DNA from 3 places in the Streptomyces sp. NPDC005566 genome. Region 1 is predicted to be linked to each of the others. Evidence: riboswitches for the same ligand, from Rfam matches in the RefSeq annotation. Region 1 holds a riboswitch; each other region holds the start of a gene.

Region 1 (5,044 bases):
TATCTGCGGAGGCCACACCTGGTCGGGGTCGGCCGGCACGTCGAGGCCGAGGACCTGAGCGGCGCGCAGCGCGACCCGGGTGTGCCCCTCCGCCGAGAGGTGCAGCCGGTCGTTGTCCCAGGCCCGCCTGTCCTGCACGGACCGGAGCGACCACAGGTCCAGGACCGGGCAGTCGTAGCGGTCGGCGATGGACCGGACATGGGCGGTGTACGTGGCGATCTTGCCCCGCAGGTGCCGGAGCACCGGAACGTCGCGGGTGTCGAAGCCGGTGGTGATCATGACGGTGCCGACCGAGCGGGTGAGGTCGGCTACCGCGCGCTCGAAGCGTTCGGCCACGTCGTCCAGGTCGGTGCCGGGCCGAATGATGTCGTTGCCGCCCGCGCAGAAGCTCACCAGATCCGGTGCGAGCTGCTTGGCGCGGGGGACCTGCTCCTCGACTATCTGGTCGAGGAGGCGTCCGCGTACGGCGAGATTGGCGTACCGGAAGTTCCCGTGCGGGCCGGCCGCGGGGCCCGCCGCTGCATCGGGGAGAGGGAGCTGGTCCGCCAGAATGACCGCGAACCGGTCCGCCCAGCCGACGAGCGTCCCGTCGGGGCCGGGGTCTCCGACGCCCTCGGTGAAGCTGTCGCCAATCGCTGCGTACGACCCGATGGTGCCTCGCTGTTTGTTTCTCGAATCGTCTGCCACAAGCGCATATCCTGCACCTTCGAATGTGACCTACGCGACCGTAATATGGGGTTGACGGGTGGTGAGAAAGACCACCCGGTCAGGTTTTGGTAAAGCCGGAATAAGCAGAGGGGCGGTGCGCCGCCGCGCACCGCCCCTCTCGAGCTCACTACCGAGCCGCCTGATTGCGTCAGATGGAGACGCCGTGCGAGCGCAGGTAGGCAATCGGGTCGACGTCCGAGCCGTAGCTCGGGCCGGTGCGGACCTCGAAGTGGAGGTGCGGGCCGGTGGAGTTGCCGGTGGACCCGGAGAGGCCGATCTGCTGGCCGCCGGTGACGGTCTGGCCGGCCGAGACGCCGAGCGACGACAGGTGGGCGTACTGGGAGTACATGCCGTCGTCGTGCTTGATGACGACCTCGTTGCCGTACGCACCGCTCCAGCCCGCGGAGACCACGGTGCCCGGGCCGATGGACCGGACGCTGGTGCCGGAGGCGGCCTGGAAGTCGGAGCCGGTGTGGTAGCCGCTGGACCAGCTGGCACCGGCGACGCGGTACTGGGTGGAGACGCCGCCGTTGGCCACCGGGGTGGTGTAGCCGGAGCTGCTGCTCTCCGAAGCGCCGGTGGAGTCGGCGGTGTTGGTGACCGTCGACGCCTTCTCGGCCGGTGCGGCAGCCTTCGGGGCCGGCTTCGCCTTCGAGGGGGCGGCCTTGGACGGGGCCGCCTTGGAGGGCGCGGACTCCGTGGTGGAGCCCGATGCCTTGACGCCGAGGGTCAGCTTCATGCCCGGGAAGATCAGGCTGGGGTTGCCGCCGACGACCTCGCGGTTGTCCTTGTACAGCTTCTGCCAGCCGCCCTTGACCTTCTTGTCCGCCGCGATCTTCGCCAGATAGTCGCCGGCGACCACGGAGTAGGTCCTGGGGGCGCTCTGCTTCTTCGCCACGGAGGCGGCCGGCGCGTGGTGCGCCGCGCTGGCGGCCGCGGGCTTGGCGGCGGGTGCGGACTGCTCCGCGGCGAACGCGCCGGTGGCGCCGATCAGCGGGAGGGCGAGGACGGCGCCGCCGGTCCCTGCGGCGAGGACGCCACGGGAGATCGGGCTGGCCTTCGTACGACGGTGCTTACCCTTTGCGGGCATGGGAATTCCTCTCCGGCGCCTGCGAGGTGAGCTGTCGGGTTCGGACTGGAGATGCCCGGCCGCGCTGAGCGCGTCTTGACCCCAAGCCGTTCCGGATCACTCCGGTCGGCGGCTTACCTGGTTCCCCCGCTCCTGCCACACGTGAGTCGGTGCGGATTCCGGGCGGCGGCAGGATTAGGCGTTCCGTCCGGATTGACGGTGACCGTAAGCGAGTCAGGACGCCGGGAACAAGCCACCGGTTGCGTACCGGAATGACCGGTTCAATTGCGATTCCGAATTCCGGTCACACTCCGTGGATTACCGATCTTGGCTTTCCGCGCAGCGTAAGGAATACCTCTGGGCAGTTTCGCCACACACCGTCACGGATATGATCCCGCTCACCTGCCGCATCCCATCTCCCGCGTAAGCGGGGCATGTTCTGCTAAATACACCAATACGGACATGTCATGGCCGCGGACCGTCGGCCGCCCCGGCCGGGGCCATCGAAGGGCGAAACGATTGCCCGATGAATCCATGTCGTATCGTCGCGGGCGTGCCCCCGTCGGCGAGCGGCGCCGACGCCAGACACTCCAGGAGTCCTTGTGACGCAGCAGCTGCCAGAGGTTCCGTCGACAGACGCCGAGCTGACCGGTGTCCGCAACTTCCGCGACGTGGGCGGCCTGCCGACCACGGACGGCGGCAGGGTGCGCTACGGGCGCCTCTACCGCAGCGGCCATCTGGCGCACGCCACCGAGACGGACACGGCCTTCCTGGCCGGACTCGGCCTGCACACGGTCTTCGACTTCCGCAACGCCGCCGACCACAAGCTCGACGGCCTCGACGTGGAACTGCCCGGTGTCCGGAATATCAGCATTCCGCTCTCCGACCCGGCCGACGGCGCCGAGTTCTGGCGTCTGGTGCGCGACGGCAACATCCAGCAGCTGCGCTCGATCCTCGCCGACGGCAGGGGGTCGGACCGCATGATCGCGTCCTACCGGTCGATCATCACGGACCGCACCGCGGAGCACAGCAGGGTGCTGCACGCGCTGGCCGAGGACAGCGTGCCGGCGCTGATGCACTGCGCGGCGGGCAAGGACAGGGCCGGCCTGTCGATCGCGGTCTCGCTCCTGGCCGTCGGCGTCGAGAAGGAGGCCGTCGAGGCCGACTACCTCAAGTCCAACGACGCGCACCGCCGCTACAAGGTGCGGCGCAGCGACACGTCGTCGGCGGGGATGTCGGACGAGGTGATGGAGCTCCTCAACCCGCTTTTCGGTGCGCATTCCGAGTACCTCGCCGCCGCCTTCGCCGCGATCGAGGAGACCTGGGGCGGTACGGACCGCTACCTCAGCGAGGGGCTGAAGCTCGCGCCCGAGACTCGCGCGAGGCTGCGCGATCGCCTCGTCGAGGAGGCGTAGAGCAAGCGGTCAGCCCTTGCCCGCCACGGTGAACAGGAGAAAGAGGAAGGCCGCGACCACGTGGCCGGCCACCAGGTAGGCGACGAGCCGGATGACCACACCGCGGGGCATCTTCCGCTCGTGCGTGTCCGTGTTCACCGGCGAGCGCGGGGTGAGCGGGTCGTAGTGCTCCGAATCAGACATGGCAGTCCTCTCTTCCGGCTCTCGGGCCGGGTGACCGGTGTGCGGCAGGTGGGGTGGGGCGTGCGAGGTCAGCGAAGGCGCGTCCCACCGCCCAGGCACAGCTCCGCCGTGGGGCTCTGCAGCAGGGTGTGGACGAAGAGCAGCTCGACGCCGGCACGGTCGAGTGCGGCGATCCGGTGCGGGGTGAGCGAGTCGAAGTGCGCGCTGTCCCCCGGGTCTAGGTCGTGCACGGTCTCCCCCAGACTCACGCGCAGCCGCCCGTCGAGGACGTACAGCCATTCCTCGCCCGGGTGAACACGCACGAGGTCGCTCTGGGCGCCGTAGGGAATCCGGACGCGCAGCGCCTGCATCGCCCGGCCTGGGCCGCCGGCCTGGTGGTAGAGCCAGCCGTCGGCCTCGGCACCCCCCGGGGCAGCGCCCGAGGAGCCATCGAAAGCGCCTGCGAACGGGCCGCCGCGGACGATCGCGTCACGCTCGGGCGGTATCTCGCCGAGGAGCTCGGAGACCGTCGTACCGTAGATGCGGGCGAGTCCGAGCAGCATCGGCAGTGAGGGCTGCCTGCGGCCCGTCTCGAGCCGGGAGAGGTGGGCCGGGGAGAGATCGGCCCGCCGGGCGGCGGTCTCAAGGGTGAGCCCCCGGTTGCGGCGCAGGTCGCGCAGGCGCGGGGCGATTCCGGGCAGCTCGTCGGCTGCCCCTCCGTCAGGAGGATTCATGACTCCATTGGGCCAGGACCTTTCCTCAGAGGCAAATTTCTTGCCTCCGAGGCAAAGACTCAACGGTTGGCGACGGCCTGCTTGACCAGGGTCCTGCCGAAGTCCCACATCAGCCCGCCCCCGCTGTGCGCGTCGTCCATGACGGCCGTGAAGGCGGCCACGAAGCGGTCCACCTCGGGCTCACCGATGACCAGCGGGGGGATCAGCTTGATCACTTCCAGGTGGTCGCCGGAGACCTGGGTGAGGATCCGGTGCTTCTGCAGCAGGGGCACGACCACCATCTGGGCGAAGAGACCCTTCCTGGCCGCCTGCAGCATGGTCCACCGGCTGCGGAGTTTCAGCGAGGAGGGCCGGCCGAACTCGATCCCGATCATCAGCCCGCGCCCGCGCACCTCGTGCAGCAGCTCGTAGCGGCCGACGAGCGCGGTGAGCCGCTCGCGCAGCAGGTCACCCGTGCGACGGGCGTTCGCGACCGTCTCCTCGTCCTCCATCACCGCGAGGACCGCGAGCCCGGCCGCCATGGCCTGGGCGTTGGAACCGAAGCTCGCCGAGTGCACGAGCACCCGGTCCATGGAGGAGTAGACGCGTTTGAAGATCCAGTCCTTGCCGAGCGTCGCGCCGACCGGCACATAGCCGCCGGAGAGCGCCTTCGCCACACAGACGAGATCGGGTTCGACACCCTCCTCGTGCTGGTAGGCGTAGAAGTCGCCGGTCCTGCCCAGACCTGTCTGCACCTCGTCGACGATGAGCACCGCCTTGTGCCGGTGCAGCAGTTCCTGCGCGGACCGCAGGAACCCCGGCGGCGAGGCGTGCACCCCCTTGCCCTGGATCGGCTCGACCACCAGGGCGGCCACGTCTCCGCGCTTGAGTTCGCGGCGCAGGGCGTCCAGGTCGCCGAGGGCGATCGCCGTGTCGGGGAGCAGGGGTGCGAAGCCGTCCCGGAACCCCGCTTCGCC
Region 2 (5,044 bases), on a different contig from region 1:
GTCGGCAACGAGCGCGACCTTCTCCAGGAACTCGGCGAGCGTGCCCGCGCCCTCGTCCTGCGCCCGCTCCTGCTCGAACTCGAGGGCGACGGCGGCGAGCTCCTGGAGGTTCTCGATACGGGTCTCGTCCTGCGGGTCGGTGGACGCCTGGAGTTCGGCGAGATAGCCGGTCCGCTCCATGACGGCCTCCAGCACGACCGCCGGTCCTGCGCCGGACTCCACGATCGTGCGGAGCTCCTCCATCAGCGTGTTGAACCGCTTCACCGCGTTGGACGAGCGGGCCGCCATGCCGTACGCCTCGTCGACGCGGCGCAGCGCCTGCGGGAAGGAGATCTTCTCGCGCATCGACAGGGCGTCGATCATCGCCTCGGCCCGGTCGCCGATGCCCCGCTTCGGCACGTTGAGGATGCGGCGCAGGGGGACGGTGTCCTCGGGGTTGGAGAGGACCCGCAGGTAGGCCAGGACGTCCCTGACCTCCTTGCGCTCGTAGAAGCGCACTCCGCCGACGACCTTGTAGGGCAGCCCGACGCGGATGAAGATCTCTTCGAAGACACGGGACTGGGCGTTGGTGCGGTAGAAGACGGCGACGTCTCCGGCCTTCGCGTCCCCGGCGTCCGTCAGCCGGTCGATCTCGTCGGCGACGAACTGGGCCTCGTCGTGCTCGGTGTCGGCGACGTAACCGGTGATCCGGGTACCGGCGCCCGCGTTCGTCCAGAGGTTCTTGGGGCGGCGGCTCTCGTTGCGCTCGATGACGGCGTTGGCCGCGGACAGGATCGTCTGCGTGGAGCGGTAGTTCTGCTCCAGCATGATCGTCTTCGCGTCCGGGTAGTCCTCCTCGAACTGGAGGATGTTGCGGATGGTCGCGCCGCGGAAGGCGTAGATCGACTGGTCCGCGTCACCGACGACGCACAGCTCACCCGGGGCGTCGGCCTCGCCCGCCGGGCCCACCAGCTCGCGCACGAGGGTGTACTGCGCGTGGTTGGTGTCCTGGTACTCGTCGACCATCACGTGCCGGAAGCGGCGGCGGTAGTGCTCGGCGACATCGGGGAACGCCTGGAGCAGGTGCACCGTCGTCATGATGATGTCGTCGAAGTCCAGGGCGTTGGCCTCGCGCAGCCGCGCCTGGTAGAGCGCGTATGCCTGGGCCAGTGTCTTCTCGAAGCCGTCCGCGGCCTGCCCCGCGAAGGTCTCCTCGTCGATCAGTTCGTTCTTGAGGTTCGAGACCTTCGCCGTGAACGACTTCGGCGGATAGCGCTTCGGGTCGAGGTCGAGATCGCGGCAGACCAGTGCCATCAGCCGCTTGGAGTCGGCGGCGTCGTAGATCGAGAACGACGAGGTGAAGCCGAGGCGCTTCGACTCGCGGCGCAGGATCCGCACGCACGCACTGTGGAAGGTCATGACCCACATGGCGTTGGCGCGTGGTCCGACGAGCTGCTCGACGCGCTCCTTCATCTCGCCCGCGGCCTTGTTGGTGAAGGTGATCGCGAGGATCTGGCCCGGGTGCACCCCGCGCTCGGCCAGCAGGTGGGCGATCCGGTGCGTCAGCACCCGGGTCTTGCCCGAGCCTGCCCCGGCGACGATGAGCAGCGGGGATCCCGCGTGCACGACGGCGGCGCGCTGCTCGGTGTTCAGCCCGTCGAGCAGCGCGGCGGAGTCGACGACGGGGCGCGGGGCGCCGTCGCGGTAATAGGCCTCGCGCGGGGGCGGGGGCCCGTCGAAGACACCCCCGAAGAGGTCCTCCGGCACCGCTTCGGGTGCGTGGTCCTCGGGGGGTGGCGGGGGGCCCTCGTCCGCTTGCTGGAGGCCGGTCAGGAAACTGTCGTCAAAGAGGCTGCTCATCGCCTGACGAGTCTAGGCGGCCGCACCGACACCCTGGGGCCGCATTCCGCACGAGGGCCAGATCTGTGCGCGCACCGAGACGGATTGCCCACAGTGCGTAGGGATTCGGCGACTGTTCCCGCTGCGGGACAGCTCAATCCAGAAAGGTCACGGAAATGTATCGGGCATATCGGCCATCAACCTTCACAGGGACGCCACGGGTTGGCTAGCGTGCTCCGACGGGTGACCGTTACCCCCTTGAGGCGAACCACGCCACGCGGGCACCCTCGCTGAATCCGTCACTCCCGCAGGGGAGTCCGGAACCGGGGACCCACACGCAGCACCGGGGTGAATCGGTCCGTCCCGCTGGACCGTAGGGCAGCCTTCCGTTCCGCCCGAACCCGACAGCTAACCCGGTAGGCGGTCCACGGAAGGAGATGCCGGCCTTGGCGTCGCATCGCAAACCGCGCACCCGTGTGCGCACCAGCTCCCCCGCCGTCGGTCTCACGACGGCGGCGCTCGCGTCCGTCACCCTGCTCTCCACGCAGAGCGCGACGGCCGCCCCGGCGGAGCCCAAGCCCAGCATCGAGGAAGTACAGAAGAAGGTGGACGACCTCTACCGCCAGGCGGGAACGGCGACCCAGCAGTACAACAAGGCGAAGGCGGCCTCCACCCAGCAGCGCTCCAAGGTCGACGCACTCCTCGAGGCCGCGGCCAAGCGCGCCGACAAGCTGAACGAGACGCGCCGGGAACTGGGCAACTACGCGGCCGCGCAGTACCGCAGCGGAGCGATAGCCCCCACGGCCACGTTCTTCCTCGCGGACGACCCGCAGTCGTACTTCGACCAGGACCAGCTGATGGCCCGGATGACCAGCCAGCAGCAGAAGGCGGTCGCCGATTTCCGTACGCAGCAGAGCGAGGCGGCGACCAAGCGGGTCGAGGCGACGAAGAGCCTGCAGACGCTCACCGAGTCGCAGACCACGCTGCGCACCAGCAAGCAGCAGGTGCAGAACAAGCTGGCCGAGGCGCGCACGCTGCTGTCGGAGCTGACCGCCGAGGAGAAGGCGCGGCTCGCGGAGCTGGAGCGCAAGAAGGAGGCGGAGGCCAAGCGCAAGGCGGAGGACCTCGCGCGCCGGCAGGCCGCCGCCGCGAAGGCGGAGGCGGACAAGGCAGCCGCGGAGGAGGCCTCGAAGGGGGAGGCGGACACCGGCACCGGCACGGGCTCCGACAGCAGCTACGCGTCGAAGGCGGACAAGGTCCTGGCCTTCGCACGGGACCAGATCGGCAAGCCGTACGTCTGGGGGGCGACGGGCCCGTCCTCGTACGACTGCTCCGGGCTGACGCAGGCCGCGTGGAAGGCGGCGGGCGTCGACCTGCCCCGCACCACCTGGGACCAGGTCGAGGTGGGCACCCGGGTGGCCACCGCGGATCTGAAGCCGGGGGACCTGGTCTTCTTCTACGACGACATCAGCCACGTCGGCATCTACAAGGGCGACGGAATGATGATCCACGCGCCGAAGCCGGGCGCGAACGTGCGCGAGGAGTCGATCTACTACATGCCGATCTACGGCAGCGTGCGCCCGGCATAACAACGCGGAGCCCACTGAGCGCACTGAGCGCACTGAGCGCACTGACGGAACTGCCTACGGGCCCGGCGGACACCGGGCCCGTAGGGCTGCCCGGTCAGGTCCAGACTGTGGCGATGAAGATGTTGGCGGCCGTCAGCCCGCCGACGGCCATGAAGGCGCCCTTGTCGACCTTCTCCTCGTCCCGCTTCACGTAGACGAGCGCCAGGATCACGACCAGGATCAGCAGCTTGATGCCGATCTTGACGTTGTTCACCGGCTGGTCGTCGAGCCGATTGAACCCGACCAGGGCAAAACCCGTGACGAGCATCATCAGCGCACCGTGCAGCATGGCGGGTCCGAACCGCGCGGCACCCTCCCCCATGGCCTTCATCTGAGTGAGGAACCCACCCAGCAGGGAGGCGATTCCGATGATGTGCAGGGCGACGAAGACATTGATGAGTACGTCCATGGCCGCAGCGTAGCCGCGTCCATATCACCAGTCTTCAGCTAGGTACTAATTCCCTATGAGTTCGCTCTCGACCCGTGCGAATTGCCCGACTACAGCTGGTATTTCCGGTCATTTGCGTTGATCGAAACGTCACATAGGGGCAATAGCTGTCATTACGACTCTTCCCCGTGCCTCGGGTTTAGCGTCCCTCCCAGGTGACCGAATCTTCACCGCCGCTCCCGTACCGGGCGGCACCCCGGTCACCCCGCCAGGTTCCGGTGGCGGGCCACTCCCCCTGTGGTGGCCCGGCACCGGTACCGGCGGGCCCGCCGGTACCCCCCGACGGGCAGTCGAACGGAAGGACCCGCGCCCCCGTGGCCGCCCAACGCAAAGCCGCTCACCGCAAGCCCAAGCAGCGTCCGTTCACCGGGCCTGCTGCCCGCACCGCAGCCACCCTGGCCCTGGCCGGAGCGGCTACCGCGACCGCCTTCGAGGGCGCCGCCCAGGCCGAGCCCCAGCTCACCCCGGCCCAGGTGAAGTCCAAGGTCGACCGGCTCTACCACGACGCCGAGGTCGCCACCGAGCAGTACAACGGCGCGAAGGAGAAGGCGACCGCGACCACCAAGTCCCTGGACGCCCTGCGCGACGAGGCCGCCCGCCGGACGGAGCGCCTCAACGCCGCGCGCAACGCCCTCGGCTCGTTCGCCGCCGCGCAGTACCGCAGCGGCGGCCTCGACCCCGCCGTCCAGCTTGCGCTCTCCTCCGACCCCGACCAGTACCTGGAGCGCGCCTCCTACCTGGATCGGGCCGGGGACCGGCAGGCCGGCGCGGTCAACGGCGTCCGCAGGCAGCTCAACGAGGTCGCCCAGCTCCGTGCCCGGGCCGACGAGGAGCTCGCCGCGCTGGCGGACCGCCAGGCCGAGCTGAAGAAGCACCGGAGCGCGGTCCGCACCAAGCTGGCCGAAGCCCGCAGGCTCCTGGCCACCCTCACGGCCGCCCAGCGCGCCGACTACGAGCGCTCCGCCGACGCCCAGCACGGCGGCAGCGCCGTCCGGGCCGACCGCAGCACCCCGCGCGGCTCCGTCAGCGCCCCCAACGCCCGTGCCGCGCAGGCCGTCGACTTCGCTTACGGGGCACTGGGCAAGCCGTACGTCTGGGGTGCCACCGGCCCGTCCTCGTTCGACTGCTCCGGCCTCACCCAGGCCGCCTG
Region 3 (5,044 bases), on a different contig from region 1:
GGCACAGGAGGTCGCGGAGTACGAGGCGTTCGCGACCTCCCTGGCGGTGCTGCGCCGGAGAGCCCGCCGCGACACACCCGGCCCGGACTTCGCCGAGCGCGAGCAGGAGCTGCTGCACCACCTGTGGCAGCGCCGGGAGGTCGCCGGCCCTGCCCTGACGTACGCGGCCCACGCGACGGGCCGGTACCGGGCCCTGCGCGGCGCGGCGTCCATGGGCCCGGCCGCGGTTCCGTCCCCCCGCAGGTTCCCGCAGCCGGACCCGTACCAGCAGCGGCCCGCCCCGTATCCGCAGCAGCTCCCCGCACCCCACCGGCACTACGGCGGGTACAACCCGTATCTGCACGACGGTCACCAGCAGAACGGCCGGCCACCCCCCGCGTAACCGGGCGAGGTGTCAGGCGGATGCTTCGGTGAGGTCCGCGAGGTCCTCGTCGGTCAGCCGCAGGTCTGCCACCGCCACCAATGCGGGCACCTGCCCGACCGTGCGGGCGGACGCGATCGGCGCGGCGACGGTCGGCCGGGCGGCAAGCCAGGCCAGCGCGACCGTGGCGATCTCCGCGTCGTGCTCCTGGGCCGCCCTGTCGAGCGCCGCGAGCACCTTGCGGCCGCGTTCCGACTCCAGGTGCCTGGCCGCGCCGTCGGCCCGCGCGCTGTCGACCGCTGTGCCGGGCCGGTACTTGCCGGTGAGGAAGCCCGAGGCCAGTGCGAAGTACGGGACGGCGGCGAGGCCCGCCTTCGCCGCCGTGTCCTGGAGCTCGCCCTCGTAGGTGTCGCGCGAGACGAGGTTGTAGTGCGGCTGCAGCGCGACGTAGCGGGCGAGGCCCTCGCGCTCGGAGAACTCCAGGGAGGCCCGGAGCCGCTCGGGGCTGATGTTGGAAGCGGCGATCTCACGCACCTTGCCCTCCTTCACCAGCTGGTCGAGCGCGGTGATGATCTCCTCCACGGGGACGGTCTCGTCGTCGAAGTGCGTGTAGTAGAGGTCGATGTGGTCGGTGCCGAGCCGGCGCAGCGAGGCCTCGGCGGCGCCCTTGATGGTCGCGCCGGCGAGCCCCTTGAACTCGGGGTGGGCGCCGACCTTCGTGGCGACGACGATGTCGGAGCGGTTGGAGCGCGACGCGAGCCACTTGCCGACGAGCGTCTCCGACTCGCCGCCTTCGTTGCCCGGGGCCCAGGCGGAGTACGAGTCGGCCGTGTCGATGAAGTTGCCGCCGGCCGCGGCGTACGCGTCCAGGACGGCGAAGGACCCGTCCTCATCGGCCGTCCAGCCGAAGACGTTGCCGCCCAGTGCGAGCGGGAAGACCTGGAGGCTCGAGGAACCGAGTGTGCGGAGTGAAGTCATACCTGGAACAAACCAGTCCGCTCAGGCGACTATTCCGATGGATGCGGACCACGGGCAGACCGGCAGCCCTGACGTCGGGGGGGTGCGCCAGGGCCGCCGGAGTTCAGGTGGGCCGTCCGCCGGGGTTCAGCTGACCCGTCCGCCCGCGCGAACGCTCGGCGGAGAACCGGGGAAGCCGCCCGCCCGCGCGAACGCTCGGCGGAGAACCGGGGAAGGCCCGACGGAAGCACCTCCGAGCAGCACGGAGAACCGGCGAGGGCTCGGCGGAAGCGCCGCGGAGCCCTCGGACCGGGAGTACTCAGATGGAGAGGCCCTTGCTGCGCAGCCAGCTCATCGGGTCGATGCCCGAGCCGTCCGCGGTGTGGACCTCCAGGTGGAGGTGAGGGCCGGTCACATTGCCGGTGGCGCCCACGCGGCCGATGGTCTCACCGGTGGTGACCCGCTGGCCGGCGGTGACGTCCATCGAGGACTGGTGGCTGTACGAGATCTCCGTACCGTCGTCCAGCTCGATGACGGTGTGGTACCCGTACGAACCCGACCAGCCCGCCGACTTCACCGTGCCGCTGTGCACAGCCTTGATCGGGGTGCCCGTAGGCGCCGCGAAGTCGAGACCGGTGTGGTAGCCGGAGGACCACATCGAACCGGCCTGGCCGAAGGTCGAGGTGATCGTGTACGAGGAGGTCGGGAGGGCGTAGCTGGCGGCGAGCTTGGCGAGGCGCTCGGCCTCGGCCTTCTTCTTCGCCGCGATCTCCGCAGCCTTCTTCTCGGCGGCGGCCTTCGCCTCGGCGTCGCTCTGCTGCTTCGCGGCCTTGGCGGCCGCCTCCTCGGCTGCCGCCTTCTCCTCCGCGGCCTTGGCCTCGGCCTCGGCTCCGGCCTGCTGCTGCTCGGCCTGCTGGAGGATGCGGGCGCGCAGCGCCTCACCGGCGTTGCTCGTGCCCTGCTCGGCCTCGGCGGCCGTGATGCCGGCGGTGGTGAGCGGGGAGGCCGTGGCGACGGTGCCGTTGTCCGCGGAGTCGTCCGACATGAACGCGCTCACGCCGGGCAGGGACTTGGCGTCGGGGAGATTGTCCGCGATGGAATCGGGAAGGGAAATGGAGACCGGCGGCTTGCTCTGCGCAGTGGCCATGCCACCCGCGCCGACGGCCGCGATGACGCCGACACCGAGGACGGTGGAGCTACGGGCGAGGCCACGCTGCTTGGCTACGCGGTGCCTGCCGCGTACGGGACGGATGGACTCCTCGGTGGGGTTCCATTCCTCCCATGTCCTGCCCTCGTCACCGAAGCTGTCGGACCTGAAGGGTGACGGGGCCTCGGGGGCAGGCTGATTGGACGCCACGTGGGCGCACTCCTTTCCTTCCTTCTCGCCTACCGGGTTAGCTGACGGGTTCGGAGCAGGAAGGTCTCCTACGGGCCCCTCTGCCTCTCACGAGACACAGGTGTCCGATTCACCCCATGTAGGTGGTTCCCCGGTTTCCTTGCGGAATTCGGCGCTCGCGCACGGTGCCGCCTCTTGCGACGACTGGGACAACCGCGCTGCGTTATCGAACGTTAATAGACACACGGGCCCGATTCCAAGCTGTTCCCGTTGATCATTCACGGCTTTGACGTGGACTTTCATGGAATTAACGGTCCGAAACGGGCGAGTTGAGTATTCCCCGCCGGGGCATCAGTTTCTGACGTTGCATCACATGTTATGCGGAGCGGCGTCCTTCGACTACACACCGTGGCAACCGCTCATCCATCGCCTCGCCCCACGATCTTCACAGTCGTCCGCCGCTCCGGCTGCCCCCGGGCGGGCCGGCCGACCGCGAGCAGCGCCATGTCGTCCACGGCATGGCCCCCCGTGTGGAGCCGCACGTCGTCGGTGAGCGCCGAGAGCAGTTCGTCGGGCCCCGGGAAGATCCGGCCGCGCAGCCGGGCCGCCGGGTCGTAGAAGACCCCGTCCGCGTCCCGCGCTTCGGAGAGGCCGTCCGTGAACACCAGGAGCGTCGCCCCGGCAGGCAGCTCCCACTCGTCCGACCGGTCCGGCCACACCCCCAGGTCCATCCCGATCGGCAGCGCGGGCGCGGTCGGCGCCAGCACCTCGAGCGCCCCGTCCGTGTGCAGCAGGATCGGCTCGGGGTGGCCGCGGTTGACGATCCGCAGCCTGCCCGAACCCACCGGGATCTCGGCGAGCACGGCGGTGACGAACCCCTCCATGGAGTCGAGCCCGCCGCGCCGTGTCCCCTCCCGCGCCAGCGCCCGCTCCAGCCGCTGCGCCACGCCCTCCAGCGACAGCTCCTGCTCGGCGGCCTCCCGGAACGCCCCGATCACCACGGCCACCGCCTCCACGGCGGCCAGCCCCTTGCCCCGTACGTCCCCGACGACCAGCCGCACCCCGTGCGGGGTGTCCGCGACGGCGAACAGGTCACCGCCGACGAACTCGTCCGCCTGCGCCGCCTCGTACCGCGCCGCAACCAGCAGCCCGCCGATCCGGTCCTCCGGTGTCGGGAGCACCGCGCGCATCGCGGTCTCCGCGATGACCCGGGCGGAGGCCAGCTGCTCGTTGCTGCGCCGGACGACGCCGTTGATGACGACGGCGAGCGCGGAAACGGTGACCAGGGTGATCAGCTCGGTGACCGGGGCGACGTCCGAGATGGTGTCGTCGTACAACCGGATGGCCAGGACCGTCAGGATCGCGGCCACAGCCGTACGGATCGTGCTCGCCAGCGAGAAGAACGGTGCGGCGATCAGCGGGGCCGCCGCGAACAGGGGGACGGCACTGACCTCGGGCGGCGTAGCGAGGTCGAAGACCAGCCCGGCCGCGATCATCAGAGCGGGCAGCAGACGTACGAACCGCCGCGTGCGGGCACCTCCAGCAGCTCCGCCGCGCCGCCTCTCCCGCTTCCCCACCTGTGCACTCCTGCCCGGTCCGCCCACGGCTGCGGACGGTACCGCGCTCCACCCAGGCTGGCCGGAGCCGCGCCGTGAGGCGACTCGTCGTCGGCCAAAGGGAGGAGCGCCGAGCGCCGCGCCCCGATGGTCAGTCGGAGAGCCTGCGCTGCGCGTAGATCGTCAGTGCATCCCGTACGAAGACGGCGGTGCCGTCTCCGTACCGATCGTAGTTCTTCCCGAAGCGGGGATCGGCGACGTACATCTCCCCCAGGCCGATCACGTACGACCGGGTGGCCGTCGTGGTCACCGACAGCCACGCGCAGTGCCGCCGCGCGATGTCCTGCACCGGCTCGTCGGCCGGGTCCATGCCCGCCGCCCTGGCCTGCCCGTAGTCACGGGCGATGGCCTCGTGCGCGGCCTGGAAGCTGTCGCGCTCCGCCCGGCTCAGCGAGCGCCACCACCGGTCGCCCTTCTCGTACGCGTCCCGGCCCCAGCGCTCGGTGACCTCCTGCTCGTACACCGTGTGATCAAAGCCGTCGAACACTTCCTCGGCCATGAGCTCTCTTCCCTCCTCGGTCTTGTGGAGAGTGGTCCGCACCGAGGCGATCTGCCGCCCGATGCGCTCCCGCTCCTGCTCCAGCAGGCGCAGATGCGCCCGGAGCGCCACCGACGTGTCCCGCTGCCCCTCGAGTACGTCCTTGATGGCGGGCAGCGAAAGGCCCAGTTCCCGCAACAGCAGGATGCGCTGCAGCCGGACGAGGGCGTCCTGGTCGTAGTAGCGGTAGCCGTTGGACCCGATCCGGCTCGGCACGAGGAGACCGAGATCTCCGT

Evidence for each region. Region 1 has a riboswitch for cyclic di-AMP ahead of ABZS61_RS17465 (LysM peptidoglycan-binding domain-containing M23 family metallopeptidase). Riboswitches for the same ligand answer to the same signal wherever they lie in the genome.
Region 2: linked by a shared signal. The riboswitch ahead of ABZS61_RS27975 (NlpC/P60 family protein) and the one ahead of ABZS61_RS17465 (LysM peptidoglycan-binding domain-containing M23 family metallopeptidase) in region 1 are both predicted to bind cyclic di-AMP.
Region 3: linked by a shared signal. The riboswitch ahead of ABZS61_RS22005 (M23 family metallopeptidase) and the one ahead of ABZS61_RS17465 (LysM peptidoglycan-binding domain-containing M23 family metallopeptidase) in region 1 are both predicted to bind cyclic di-AMP.

The regions. Positions count from the first base shown of each region.
Region 1 covers NZ_JBEXDB010000010.1:2,996-8,039, reverse strand. The annotation lists gene ABZS61_RS17470 (SGNH/GDSL hydrolase family protein) at 1-687, opposite strand, end outside; gene ABZS61_RS17465 (LysM peptidoglycan-binding domain-containing M23 family metallopeptidase) at 857-1,798, opposite strand; cyclic di-AMP (ydaO/yuaA leader) riboswitch at 1,802-1,960, opposite strand; gene ABZS61_RS17460 (tyrosine-protein phosphatase) at 2,380-3,192, shown strand; gene ABZS61_RS17455 (DUF6126 family protein) at 3,202-3,375, opposite strand; gene ABZS61_RS17450 (XRE family transcriptional regulator) at 3,444-4,088, opposite strand; gene ABZS61_RS17445 (aspartate aminotransferase family protein) at 4,148-5,044, opposite strand, start outside.
Region 2 covers NZ_JBEXDB010000019.1:149,744-154,787, reverse strand. The annotation lists gene pcrA (DNA helicase PcrA) at 1-1,839, opposite strand, end outside; cyclic di-AMP (ydaO/yuaA leader) riboswitch at 2,097-2,257, shown strand; gene ABZS61_RS27975 (NlpC/P60 family protein) at 2,256-3,407, shown strand; gene ABZS61_RS27970 (hypothetical protein) at 3,502-3,855, opposite strand; gene ABZS61_RS27965 (NlpC/P60 family protein) at 4,209-5,044, shown strand, end outside.
Region 3 covers NZ_JBEXDB010000013.1:225,759-230,802, reverse strand. The annotation lists gene ABZS61_RS22015 (PrsW family intramembrane metalloprotease) at 1-382, shown strand, start outside; gene ABZS61_RS22010 (aldo/keto reductase) at 395-1,339, opposite strand; gene ABZS61_RS22005 (M23 family metallopeptidase) at 1,638-2,675, opposite strand; cyclic di-AMP (ydaO/yuaA leader) riboswitch at 2,687-2,839, opposite strand; gene ABZS61_RS22000 (PP2C family protein-serine/threonine phosphatase) at 3,074-4,231, opposite strand; gene ABZS61_RS21995 (MerR family transcriptional regulator) at 4,362-5,044, opposite strand, start outside.